2 regions of the Streptomyces sp. NPDC019937 genome follow, and region 2 is predicted to be linked to the other one. Evidence: predicted binding sites of a transcription regulator. Region 2 holds the regulator's gene; the other holds the start of a gene.
What was found. The regulator HrcA, encoded in region 2, represses chaperone genes, less so after heat shock. The targets are predictions, from matches to a motif close to TTNGCACTCNGNNNNNCNGAGTGCNAA.
Positions count from the first base shown of each region.

Region 1: the regulator HrcA is predicted to act here: its motif matches at 5,169-5,195, upstream of ABZ562_RS33155 (FmdB family zinc ribbon protein).

Region 1 is NZ_JBEYAL010000043.1:3,404-9,977, reverse strand. Features, by position in the region: gene ABZ562_RS33190 (FAD-dependent oxidoreductase) at 1-291, opposite strand, end outside; gene ABZ562_RS33185 (P1 family peptidase) at 371-1,519, opposite strand; gene ABZ562_RS33180 (AMP-binding protein) at 1,722-2,264, shown strand; gene ABZ562_RS33175 (hypothetical protein) at 2,268-2,456, shown strand; gene mscL (large conductance mechanosensitive channel protein MscL) at 2,473-2,958, opposite strand; gene ABZ562_RS33165 (RcpC/CpaB family pilus assembly protein) at 3,052-3,690, opposite strand; gene ABZ562_RS33160 (S-methyl-5'-thioadenosine phosphorylase) at 3,841-4,689, opposite strand; gene ABZ562_RS33155 (FmdB family zinc ribbon protein) at 4,787-5,158, opposite strand; gene ABZ562_RS33150 (potassium/proton antiporter) at 5,281-6,574, opposite strand, start outside.
Region 2 is NZ_JBEYAL010000018.1:132,364-138,937, reverse strand. Features, by position in the region: gene ABZ562_RS20095 (DUF3097 domain-containing protein) at 1-507, opposite strand, end outside; gene ABZ562_RS20090 (MBL fold metallo-hydrolase) at 531-1,253, opposite strand; gene hrcA (heat-inducible transcriptional repressor HrcA) at 1,430-2,446, shown strand; gene dnaJ (molecular chaperone DnaJ) at 2,447-3,577, shown strand; gene ABZ562_RS20075 (nitronate monooxygenase) at 3,755-4,843, shown strand; gene ABZ562_RS20070 (16S rRNA (uracil(1498)-N(3))-methyltransferase) at 4,840-5,583, shown strand; gene ABZ562_RS20065 (hypothetical protein) at 5,645-6,178, shown strand; gene ABZ562_RS20060 (ATP-binding protein) at 6,200-6,574, shown strand, end outside.

The DNA.
Region 1 (6,574 bases), on a different contig from region 2:
GCCCTGGACCGTCACCTCCACCCGGTCCTCGAACGCCTCGATCCGCGTGGCCCGCCGCCCGAGTGCGACCCGGCAGAGGTCACACCCCTCCACGTCGGCCTTGATCGCCGCCGCCATCCCCGGGCCGGTGGTGAAGCCCAGGACGTTGTTCACCACCGGGATGCGCCGCAGCGCACCGCACAGCGCGTCGCCCGACTCGACGAGGACGGACCGCATCCCGAGGCTCGCCGCCATCACGGCGGCCGCACAGCCCGCCGGACCGCCGCCGACAACCAGCAGATCGGCCTCCATGGTGATCCCCCTCCCTCTCATCCCGCTCAGCCCTTCTCGGCCCGACTCGGGCCCTCTCGCCCGCCCGACGGACATCCGCTCAGAACGGTCCGCCGTACAGATCCCGGTACGCGGGGAAGACCCCGCCCGGACCGTCCACGCCCTCCGCCGCCAGCACCGCCTTGACCACGGCCCGGGTGAGCGCGTCCGCCCCCGCCGCCAGCACCTCGTTCAGCGCCCCGGCCTCCCGGTGCACCCCGAACGCCGGATCCTCCGCACCGTCCCCGCTCTCCTCCGGCACCAGCGGGCGATCACCGGTGGCCAGGGCGAAGACGGTGTCACCGTCGGACATCAGATGCACCGGCCGGATCGCCCGGGCCAGACCGTCGTGCGCCGTGCCCGCGAGCTTGTGCGCCTGGGCCCGGTTGAGCGCGGCGTCGGTGGCGACCACGGCCAGGGTCGTGTTCAGCGGAGGCCGCACCGACGCGGCCTGGCGCCGCTCCGACTCGGCCCGCGCGGCGGCCAGGCGGCGCGCCGCCTCCGCGTGCTCCTCCCCACCGGGGCGGTGGGCCCCGGCATCACCGGACGGCCCATACCCCTGCCCGTACAGCGCTCCGGTCCGCGGGTCGACCACCGATCCGACCGCGTTGACCGCCACCAGCGCGGCCACCGTGGCACCGGACGGCAGCACCAGCGACGCCGATCCCATGCCGCCCTTGAGCCCACCGGCCACCGCGCCCGCGCCCGCACCCGCGTTGCCCTGCGCCACCGGCGCGCCCGGCTCCGAGCGGGCCGCCGCCTCGGCGGCCTCCCGGCCCAGGTCGGCACCCGGCCGGGCCCGCCAGTCGCCGCCCCGGCCCAGGTCGAAGAGGGCGGCCGCCGGGACGACCGGGACGACCTGCGCCGGATCGGGGCCCACCCGGAAGCCGCGGCCGTGCTCCTCCAGCCAGCCGGCCACCCCGGAGGCGCTGTCCAGTCCGAAGGCGCTGCCGCCGGTCAGCACGACGGCGTCCACGCGCTGGACGAGATTGCGCGGATCGAGGGCGTCGGTCTCCCGGGTGCCCGGGCCGCCGCCGCGCACATCGACGGCGGCGACCGCGCCGCCCTCGGGGGCCAGCACGACGGTCGTTCCGGTCAGCCATCCGCCTCCGGTGCGCTGCGCATGGCCGACGCGCAGCCCGGGTACATCCGTCAGTGCGTCGGCCCGGCCGGGTTGCGGGGAGTCATGGGTGGTTCGCTCGGCATCCATGAACGCTATGCGTAGCACGGTGGCTCGTGTCATGGTCGGGCACCGAGGCGTGACCGGCCCCGGAACGAGGGCTCCCGCGGGCACCTCCGGGCTGCGTGCGCCGGGCCATCTCCACCTCATATAGCGGTCGTTCATCAGATGTTGATGACGTGCCAGCAGGCTGTGCGGTATGCCGTTCGTCCCCGCCTCAAGGAATACCGCCGTGCCTCGTGCCTCCCGGACGGAGGAGCTCCCGACCCTGGCCGCCGCCACGCGGCAGACCTCCCGAGTGGCCCTCCGGTGGATCAGCGAGCCCGACTGCACCGAGGAGCTGACCCACGCCGAACTGCTCGACCAGGCCGCCAGGGCCGCCGCCGCCCTCACCCGGCTCGGAGTCCGGGCCGGTGACCGGGTGGCGGTCCATCTGCCGCTGGTGCCCGAATCCGTGATCGCCACGCTCGCCTGCGGCCGCCTCGACGTCGTACGCGGCAGCCTGCCGGTGGGACTGCGCCCGCACGAACTGCGCGACCGGATCAGGGAGATGGACGCCAAGATCGTCATCACCGCGGACGGGGAACAGCGCTGCGGCGAGCAGCACCCGCTCAAGCAGCTCGTCGACCGGGCGCTCACCGGCTGCCCCGGCGTCCGGAACGTGCTGGTCGTGCACCGCCTCGGCCGCCCGGTGTCCTGGAAGCCGGGCCGGGACCTGTGGTGGCACGACGAGCTCGGCCGGTACACCGAACCGCTGCCGCGGTCGTACGCTTGAGCCATGAGCGATGCCCCCGACCCAGGACCGCGCGATCCGGCCGCCGCGCTGATCTTCGACGACCCTCTGGCGCAGCCGTCCTCGGACGACACGGACCGCGGGTGGGGCGAGCGGACTCCCGGCGGACACGGCGCCGACAGCGCCGCGGATCTGGCCCGGTTCCTCGACGAGAAGCCGCCCCACCACCTCTGACCGAGCAGGCGCTGGATCAGGTGCTGGGGCCGCCTTCGCGGCGGGCCACCAGCTCGTCCCGGATCTCGCGGAGCAAGATGATCTCCTCGGCCTCCGTCTCGGCCAGCTCCTCCTCCGCCCGCTGCTCCCGGGCGGCCTTGCGCGCCAGATAGCGCGACATCGGCAGCACCATCAGGAAGTACACCACCGCCGCGGTGATGAGGAAGGTCAGCACGGCGGACAGCACGCTGCCCCACAGGATCGGGATGCCGCGCGCCACCTCGCCCGCCGCGTTGGTCTCGCAGGGCGCCTTGAGGCAGGAGCGGTACTTCTCCAGGTCCTTCGTGCCGAAGGCGCCGACTATGGGATTGATCAAGCCCTTCACTATGGAGTTCACGACGGCGGTGAAGGCGGCTCCGATGACGACCGCGACCGCGAGGTCGATCACATTGCCGCGCATCAGGAAGGCCTTGAAGCCCTCCAGGACGCTCTGCTTCTCCTCGGGCACCTTCTCTGTGCTCAACCCACTGCCTTTCTCTCGCCGCCACGGTGCAGGAGCGGACGGTTCCGCAACCTACACCGGCGTCGATTCGGCCCATGAGGTGAGGCATGCGTGTCAGGAGCGGCACAGGGTCACCGCCAGACGTGAGGTGGCCTCGGCCCCGGCGAGGTCGGCGGCGGCCGGACGCGGCACCGTGAGCACCACCAGCGCCCCGGCATCCGGTTCGTCCACCCCGACCGCCGGCGGATCACCGCCCCGGAGGCCGGGGACGGAGGCCACCCGGACCCCGCGCGCGACCACCCGCGCCGGGGCACCGGAGCCGTGGCGCCGGACGGCCTCGGACGTGGGCGCGGCCAGCACGTCCACCCGGTCGCCGGGGTGCAGCAGCCGCACCGCCGCCGCGTCGGCGATCCGGACGGGCGCGGACACCGTGGCGGGGTGCGACGGCTCGTACCGGCTCCGGGCCGCGGTGGTGGGGGAGGGCTCCGGGCGCGCGGAGCCCTGACCGGACGGTGCCGCGGCGGCGAGCGCGGCGGCCGTCAGTGCCAGCCCGGCCGCCATGGAGCGCCGCCGTCGCCGCACGGACCGCCGCAGCCGGTATCCCCCGTCGCGCGCCACCCGCACCGGACCGAAGGGCGGCACCGCGCGGGCCGGGGGAGTGGCACGGGACGGCGGAGAAGGCGCGCGGAGCGGGGACGCGGGGGACGGGAACGAGGACGCGGGGCACGGGGACGGGGAGAACGGGTGGGACATGGCACAACACCGCCTGCCGTGAGGAGCCGGGAGCTTCTGGCCCCCTCACCATGCCCGTCCCCGCCCGATCCCGCCGGGGCCTGTGGACGGCCGCCGCCTTGTGGACAACTCGGTCCCCCACACGAGCGCGCACCCCTCCCAGCCCGCCCGCTACGGCAGCTCTATCCCCAGTTCCCAGCCCTCGTGCCCGTGCGCGCACAGGCAGTCCCGGTCGGCGTTGTCCGGAAGCCCGCTCACCGCGTCGAAGAGCACCTCGCGCAGCCGCCCGACGTTCTCGCCGAACACCTTCAGCACCTCGGCGTGCGAGACGCCCTCACCCGTCTCCACCCCCGCGTCCAGGTCGGTGACCAGCGTCAAAGACGTGTAGCACAGCCCCAGTTCGCGGGCGAGTACCGCTTCCGGATGTCCGGTCATCCCGACCACCGACCAGCCCTGGGCGGCGTGCCAGCGCGATTCCGCCCGCGTGGAGAAGCGCGGCCCCTCGACCACGCACATCGTCCCGCCGTCCACCGGCTCCCAGCCGCGTCCGCGTGCCGCCGCCACCGCGGCCCGCCGTCCCACCGGGCAGTACGGGTCGGCGAAGGTCGTGTGCACCACGTTCGGCACCCGCCCGTCCGGAAGCGGCTCACCGTCGAAGAAGGTCTGGGTGCGTGCCTTGGTGCGGTCCACCAGCTGGTCCGGCACCAGCAGCGTCCCCGGCCCGTACTCCGGCCGCAGTCCGCCCACGGCGCACGGCCCGAACACCTGCCGCACTCCGGCCGCGCGCAGGGCCCACAGGTTGGCGCGGTAGTTGATCCGGTGCGGCGGCAGATGGTGCTTGCGCCCGTGCCGGGGAAGGAAGGCGACCCGCCGCCCCGCGATGTCGCCGAGGAAGAGCGAATCGCTCGGAGCCCCATAGGGAGTCTCCATGGTGATCTCGGTCACGTCGTCGAGGAAGGCGTAGAACCCCGACCCTCCGATGACCCCTATGTCTGCGTGTGCGCTGCTCGTCTCGGCCATGCGATCACCCTAGCCAGCCCCGGCGGGCGGCGCCGGAACACATCGCGCCCCCGTCCGCTTCCCTCGGGAAGCGGACGGGGGCGCGATGCGTACGAGGTCAGGCGGCCGAGCTGGTGCTGCTCGACGATGACGACGACGAAGAAGAAGACGTCGACGACGAAGACGAGGAAGAAGACGACCCCGAGGAGGTGTCCGAGGAGGAGGACGAAGACGACGAGGTCTTGTCCGACGACGAGCCGCTGTCGCTCTTCGCCGCGGACTTCGCCGAGCTGCCGCTCGAACCGCTGGACGAGGAGCGGCTGTCGTTCCGGTAGAAGCCGGAGCCCTTGAAGACGATGCCGACCGCGGAGAACACCTTCTTCAGGCGGCCCTGGCACTGGGGGCATTCGGTGAGCGCGTCGTCGGTGAACTTCTGCACCGCCTCGAGGCCCTCGCCGCACTCGGTGCACTGGTACTGGTAGGTCGGCACGTACTTCCTCCTGGCACTCTCACTCATTGAGTGCTAACGACGCTCCATAGTGCAGTATTCCGGCCCGCCAGTCCACTGCGGTACGGCATACGGTGACCTACGCCACGCCGTCAGCCATGTCCTCAGCCATTGCCGCCAGCCGTCCCGGTGCCCAGCCAGCCCGCCAGCTTGCCGCCCCGGCCGACCGCCCGCAGCCGCTGCTCGGCCGCGTCCCGGACCGGGTCGGTGGCCACGACCAGGAGTTCGTCGCCGCGCCGCAGCACGGTCGAGGGCAGGGGGACGAAGCTGGCGCCGTCCCGGACGACGAGGGTGACCGCGGCCCCGGGCGGCAGCCGCAGCTCGGCGACCTCCACCCCGTGCATCCGGGAGTCCTTGGGGATCGACACCGACAGCAGATGCCCGCGCAGCCGCTCCAGCGGCGCCGATTCGATGCCCAGGTCCGCGGTGCCCTCCGTCTCCTCCAGCCGCAGCCGGGTGGCGAGCCAGGGCAGCGTCGGCCCCTGGACCAGGGTGTAGACGATCACCAGGACGAAGACGATGTTGAAGACCCGGCGGCTGTCGGGCACCGCGCCGACCATGGGGATGGTGGCGAGCACGATGGGCACCGCGCCGCGCAGCCCGGCCCAGGACAGCAGGGCCTTCTCCCGCCACGCCACCCGGAACGGCATCGTGCTGACCACCACCGACACCGGCCGGGCGACCGCGGTCAGCACCAGGCCGACGACGATGGCCGGCCAGATGTCGTCGGCCAGTTCGTGCGGCGTCACCAGCAGTCCGAGCAGGATGAACATGCCGATCTGGGCGAGCCAGCCGAGCCCCTCGGCGAAGCCGCGGGTGGCCGGCCAGTGGGGCAGCTTCGCGTTGCCCATGACGAGCGCGGCCAGGTAGACGGCGAGGAAGCCGGAGCCGTGTGCCAGCGCCCCGCCCGCGTACGCGACGACCGCGATGGCCATCACCGCGATCGGGTACAGACCCGAGGCGGGCAGCGCCACCCGGCGCAGGCCGTACGAGCCGAGCCAGCCGATCGCCAGTCCGACGGCGGCGCCGATCGCCAGCTCCAGCGCTATCTCGCCGATCATGACGTACCAGTGGTCGATCGGACCCTGGCTGGAGAAGGCGACGACCAGGATCACCACTGGGGCGTCGTTGAAGCCCGATTCGGCCTCCAGGATGCCGGTGAGCCGCTTGGGCAGCGGCACCTTGCGCAGCACGGAGAAGACCGCCGCCGCGTCCGTGGAGGACACCACCGCGCCGATGATCAGCGCCTGCCGCCAGTCCAGCCCCACCACATAGTGCGCCGCGGCCGCGGTGACCCCCACGCTCACCGCGACGCCCGCGGTCGACAGCACGGCGGCCGTCGGCAGCGCGGGTTTGATTTCGCGCCACTTGGTGCCCAGGCCGCCCTCGGCCAGGATC
Region 2 (6,574 bases):
CAGGACGCCGAGGCGGGCGTCCGGGCCGGGGGAGAAGTCGCGGACGATGGCGGGCAGGTCGTCGACGCCCGCCAGGTACTCCACGACGACGCCCTCGATGCGCAGGTCGTCGCCCCAGACCCGCTCCACCAGCTCAGCGTCGTGGCGGCCCTCCACGTAGATGCGCCCGGCGCGGGCGACCCGTGCGCGGGCGCCCGGGACGGCGACCGAGCCGGAGGCCGTGCGCCGCGGCGCGCCTGGGGCCGTCGCGCGCGGGCGTACGAGGGTGACGACGCGGCCCTCCAGCAGGAAGCCGCGCGGCTCCATGGGGAAGACACGATGCTTGCCGAAGCGGTCCTCCAGGGTGACCGTGGGCCCTTGGGCGGTCTTCTCACAGCGGATCACGGCACCACAGAACCCCGTGGTGACCTCCTCGACCACCAGATCCGGGTCGGCGGGGACCTCGGGGGCGGGCTGCTGCCGCTTCCAGGGCGGGGTCAGATCCGAGTCGTACTGTCGGCTGTGCATCCGGATGACGATAGCGCGGCGCCTCAGCGTGACACGCCGAAGCGCGCGGCCAGTTCGTCGCGTTGGTCACGTACGAACGCCGCGTCCACGACCGACCCGTGGCCGGGGACGTACCGCGCGTCCTCGCCGCCGAGGGCGAGCAGCCGGTCGAGGGCGGCGGGCCAGTGGGAGGGGATCGCGTCGGGCCCGGCCTGCGGCGGGCCCGACTCCTCGACCAGATCGCCGCAGAAGACCACCTCCGGCCGGCCCGGCACCAGAACGGCCAGGTCGTGGGCGGTGTGCCCGGGGCCCACGTTCGCCAGCAGCACGGACCGGCCGCCCAGGTCGAGGCTGACCTCCCCGGAGACCGCGTGATGCGGCGGTACGAGGTGATCGACGGCCTCGGTGGCGGCACCGGGGGCCACCCCGTGCCGTACCGCGTCCTCGCGCAGCACCTCCCGGTCGCGCCGCAGCAGGGCGTCCAGACCGGTGGCCCCGTACCCCTCGCAGCCCGCGAAGGCGGCCGTGCCCAGCACATGGTCGAAATGCGGGTGGGTGAGCGCGATCCGGGTCGGCCGGCGGCCGGTCAGCCGGGTGATCTCGGCGCGCAGCGCCGCGCCCTCGCGCAGCGTCGAGCCGGTGTCCACCACGAGGACGTCCGTACGGCCGACGATCACGCCGACCGTGCAGTCCCAGTCCGGCAGGCGGCGGCGGGCGACATCGGGCGCGAGCTGTTCCCACCCGGCCTCTTCCCAACACGTCTTCATACCGAGACGCTAGCTCCAACAGCGATAGCGTGACGTGTGGCCGGGGCACCGGCGGGGGGCGGCTCTTGCCGTGGCCACCGCACCCCGCCGTACACTGGCTGAGGGGTTCTGGCACTCGTGACCATTGAGTGCCAGACGGACGACCTGATGACACGGCTGGACTGGAGGTGCGCGGGGTGCTCAGCGAACGCAGACTCGAGGTGCTGCGTGCCATTGTCCAGGACTACGTGGGCACCGAGGAGCCGGTGGGCTCCAAGGCGCTCACCGAGCGGCACCGGCTGGGGGTCTCCCCGGCCACGGTGCGCAACGACATGGCCGCGCTGGAGGACGAGGGCTTCATCGCCCAGCCGCACACCAGCGCCGGGCGCATCCCCACGGACAAGGGCTACCGGCTCTTCGTGGACAAGCTGGCCGGAGTGAAGCCGCTGTCCACCCCGGAGCGGCGCGCCATCCAGAACTTCCTGGACGGCGCCGTCGACCTCGACGACGTGGTGGGGCGCACCGTCCGGCTGCTGGCGCAGCTGACCCGGCAGGTCGCGGTGGTGCAGTATCCGTCGCTGACCCGTTCGACGGTGCGGCATGTGGAGCTGCTGCCGCTGGCCACGGCCCGGGTGATGCTGGTGCTGATCACCGACACCGGGCGGGTCGAGCAGCGCGTGGTGGACTGCCCGGCTCCGATCAGCGACGACTCGCTGGCGGACCTGCGGGCCCGGCTCAACAGCCGGGTGGTGGGGCGGCGGTTCGCGGATGTGCCGCAATTGGTGCAGGATCTTCCGGAGTCCTTCGAGCAGGAGGACCGGGGGACGGTCTCGACCGTGCTGGCGACGTTGCTCGAAACGCTTGTCGAGGAGACCGAAGAGCGGCTGATGATCGGCGGCACCGCGAACCTCACGCGTTTCGTGCATGATTTCCCCCTGACGATCCGGCCCGTGCTGGAGGCACTTGAGGAGCAGGTCGTCCTCCTCAAGCTGCTCGGCGAGGCCAAAGACTCGGGTATGACCGTGCGCATCGGGCATGAGAATGCTCACGAGGGGCTGAATTCCACCTCGGTCGTCGCGGTCGGCTACGGTTCGGGCGACGAGGCCGTCGCCAAACTCGGCGTGGTCGGACCGACCCGCATGGACTACCCCGGAACGATGGGAGCGGTACGCGCAGTGGCACGTTACGTCGGACAGATCCTGGCGGAGTCGTAAGTGGCGACGGACTACTACGCAGTCCTGGGCGTGCAGCGCGATGCCTCGCAGGACGAGATCAAGAAGGCATTCCGCCGGCTCGCACGCGAGCTGCACCCGGACGTGAACCCGGATCCGAAGACCCAGGAGCGGTTCAAGGAGATCAACGCCGCTTACGAGGTCTTGTCGGACCCGCAGAAGAAGCAGGTCTACGACCTGGGCGGGGACCCGTCGGGTTCGGCCGGCGGCGGCGCCGGTGGGTTCGGCGCGGGCTTCGGCAACTTCTCCGACATCATGGACGCGTTCTTCGGCACCGCCTCGCAGCGCGGCCCGCGGTCCCGGACCCGGCGCGGCCAGGACGCCATGATCCGCCTCGATGTGGAGCTGAACGAGGCCGCGTTCGGCACCACCAAGGACATCCAGGTCGACACGGCCGTGGTGTGCACGACCTGTAGCGGTGAGGGCGCGGCGCCGGGCACCTCGGCGCAGACCTGCGACATGTGCCGCGGCCGCGGTGAGGTCTCGCAGGTGACGCGGTCCTTCCTCGGCCAGGTCATGACCTCGCGGCCGTGCCCGCAGTGCCAGGGCTTCGGCACCGTGGTGCCGACCCCGTGCCCGGAGTGCGCGGGCGACGGCCGGATCCGTTCGCGGCGCACGCTGACCGTGAAGATCCCGGCCGGTGTGGACAACGGCACCCGCATCCAGCTCGCGGGCGAGGGCGAGGTCGGCCCGGGCGGCGGCCCGGCGGGAGACCTGTACGTGGAGATCCACGAGGTGCCGCACCCGGTCTTCCAGCGGCGCGGCGACGACATGCACTGCACGGTGACGATCCCGATGACCGCGGCGGCCCTCGGCACCAAGGTGCCGCTGGAGACGCTGGACGGCATGGAGGAGATCGACATCCGGCCCGGCACCCAGTCCGGCCAGTCGGTCCCGCTGCACCAGCGCGGCGTCACCCATCTGCGCGGCGGCGGCCGGGGCGATCTGATCGTGCACGTCGAGGTGACGACGCCGACCAAGCTCGACCCGGAGCAGGAGGAGCTGCTGCGGCGGCTGTCCAAGCTGCGCGGTGAGGAGCGGCCGACAGGGGAATTCAAGCCGGGGCAGCAGGGGCTGTTCTCGCGCCTGAAGGACGCGTTCAACGGACGCTAGGCGCCCGGCCGGGGGTCCGGGGGTTGTCCCCCGGGGGATGGAGCCAAGCCGGGGCAGCAGGGGCTGTTCTCGCGCCTGAAGGACGCGTTCAACGGACGCCAGGCGTCGTCGCGCGACGCTTTCGGCGGGCGTTGATCCGGTGACGGATCGCCGCGGGGGACATGGCACCATGTGGCCATGTCCTCCGCGCTGACCGATCTCGCCCGGTACCCGATCGTGCAGGCTCCGATGGCGGGCGGGGCCTCCTGCCCGCAGCTCGCCGCCGCCGTATGCGAGGCCGGAGGCCTCGGCTTCCTCGCCGCCGGTTACAAGACACCGGAGGCGATGCACGAGGAGATCAAGCAGCTGCGCGGGCTGACCGGCCGCCCCTTCGGTGTCAACCTGTTCATGCCGCAGTCGCCCGGCGACGCGGCCGCCGTCGCGGTCTACGCCGACCGCCTCGCGGGCGAGGCGTCCCACTACCGGACCGCGCTCGGCGACCCCGAGTCCGGCTCCGACGACGCGTACGAGGCCAAGCTGGCGATCCTGCTGAACGACCCGGTCCCGGTCGTCTCGTTCACCTTCGGCTGTCCCACCCGCACCGTGCTGGAGGCGTTCGCCCGGGTGGGCACCCGGACCGTCGTCACCGTGACCTCGGCCGTGGAAGCGGAGACCGCCCAGTGGGCGGGCGCCGACGCCGTCTGCGTCCAGGGCGTGGAGGCCGGTGGCCACCAGGGCGGCTTCCGCAACGACCCGGCCGACGACGCCCCCGGAGCCGTGTTCGGACTGCTGTCGCTGGTCGCGCTGGTGCGCGAGACGGTGCGGATCCCGATCATCGCGGCGGGCGGGCTGATGCGCGGTTCGCAGATCGCCGCGGTGCTGGCGGCGGGCGCGGCCGCGGGGCAGTTGGGCACCGCGTTCCTGGTCTGCCCCGAGTCGGGGGCGAACGCGCTGCACAAGGGGGCCATCACCGACCCGCGGTTCGACCGGACCGAGCTGACCCGGGCCTTCTCCGGCCGCCCGGCGCGCGGGCTGGTCAACCGGTTCATCCGCGACCACGGCCCGTACGCCCCGGCCGCCTACCCCCAGCTGCACCACCTCACCTCCGGGCTGCGCAAGGCGGCGGCCCGGGAGGGCGATCAGCAGGCGATGGCGCTGTGGGCCGGGCAGGGGCACCGGCTGGCGCGCGACCTGCCCGCCGCGCGGCTGGTGGAGACCCTGGCCGTCGAACTGGACGCGGCGGGGGCCACGCACGGGCTCCAGGCCCCGCGAGGCGTGGTGTCGTGACCGCGCCGGTGTTCGTGGCCGACTCCCTCGCGGGAGCGGCCACAGGGGCCCGTATCGCGCTCGACGGCCCCGAGGGGCGGCACGCGGTGTCGGTGAAGCGGCTGCGGGCCGGTGAGGCCGTGGTCCTCACGGACGGCGCCGGTACGGGCGTCTCGGGCACCGTGGCGGCCGTCGAGGGCAAGGACCGGCTGCTGGTCGAGGTCGACGGCGTACGCCACGAGGCGGCGCCGAACCCGCGGATCACCGTCGTCCAGGCGCTGCCCAAGGGCGACCGCGGCGAGCTGGCCGTGGAGACCATGACCGAGACGGGCGTCGACGCGATCGTCCCGTGGGCGGCCGCCCGCTGCATCACCCAGTGGAAGGGCGAGCGCGGGCAGAAGGCCCTCGGCAAGTGGCGGTCGACCGCGCGCGAGGCGGGCAAGCAGTCCCGTCGGCTGACCTTCCCGGAGGTCGCGGACGCGATGACGACCAAGGAGGTTGCCCGACTTCTCGCCGATGCCGACCTCGCGGCCGTCCTCCACGAGGAGGGCAGCGACCCCCTGGCCACGGCCCGACTGCCCCACGAGGGCCACATCGTGCTCGTCGTGGGCCCCGAAGGGGGCGTCTCGCCCGAGGAGTTGGCCGCCTTCGCCGCGGCGGGCGCACGTCCGTACCGGCTGGGCCCGAGCGTCCTGCGCACCTCCACGGCCGGAACGGCCGCCGCCGCACTGCTCTTGGGGCGCACCGGCCGCTGGAGCTAGTGCCGCCACGTGGCCGACGATGGTCTTCCGGTTCGCCGCGCGCGATGGGAACCTGTCCCCTATGGGGGTATTGAGTCATCATGTGCGGCGCGGACGGCCGCTGCTGGCGGCCGTGGCCGCGGTGGCCGCGGCCGTCGCGGCCACGGGCTGTGAGCCGAGGGACGGCGGGGTCACCGCGATCGCCGTATCGATCACTACGGACAAGGTCGGCACCTCCGCCCTGGAGCGGGGCGGCGTCGGGGTGCGCTGGCTGACCTGCAACGCGGACCTCAAGACCCGCCCCACCGCCGGGGCCTCGGCCTCCGGCACCGGTGACTCGGGCACCACGGACGCCACCGTGAACTGCCGCGGCAGGACCGAGGACGACAAGGCCATCGGCATCGGCGGCAGGGTCACCTATGTGCGCAAGAACCACTGTGTGCGCGGCGATCTGACCGGCAGGATCGCGGGAGCCAAGGTCTTCGAGGCCAACGTCATCGGCGAGTGCGACGGCGGCGACGACACCGGGAGTCCCACGCCGGCCCGCACCCACCCCGGGGACGGGGCCACGCCCACCCACCCCTGGGACCGGAGGACCACCGCACCCGGTAAATAGGGCCCGCATAAGCTGTGGGCCATACCGGACGAGTCACCGCTGATCCAGAGCCTCCGCGCGGCCGTCGCCGCCGCCCCGGACGACGTGCCCCTGCGGCTGCACCTGGCCGGGCTGTTGCTGGAGGGCGGGCTCGGGCAGGACGCGATATCCCAGACCGCGGCGGCCCTTCAGCGCGACCCCGGGAACGCCGAAGCGCAGGCCCTGATGGCGCGCGCCGTCACGACCCCGCCCGCCCCCGCCCCGGCGGACCCGCGCGTTCCCGCCCCGGCGGCACCGCCCGCGCCGCCGCGAGGCGCCCCCGGCCCCGCGTCCGGGCGCGGTTCCTCCGGGCGCGGTTCCTACGACTGGCGGCGGGCCGAGGGCGAGTTGGCGGATGTCGTCCCGCCACGCTTCGTC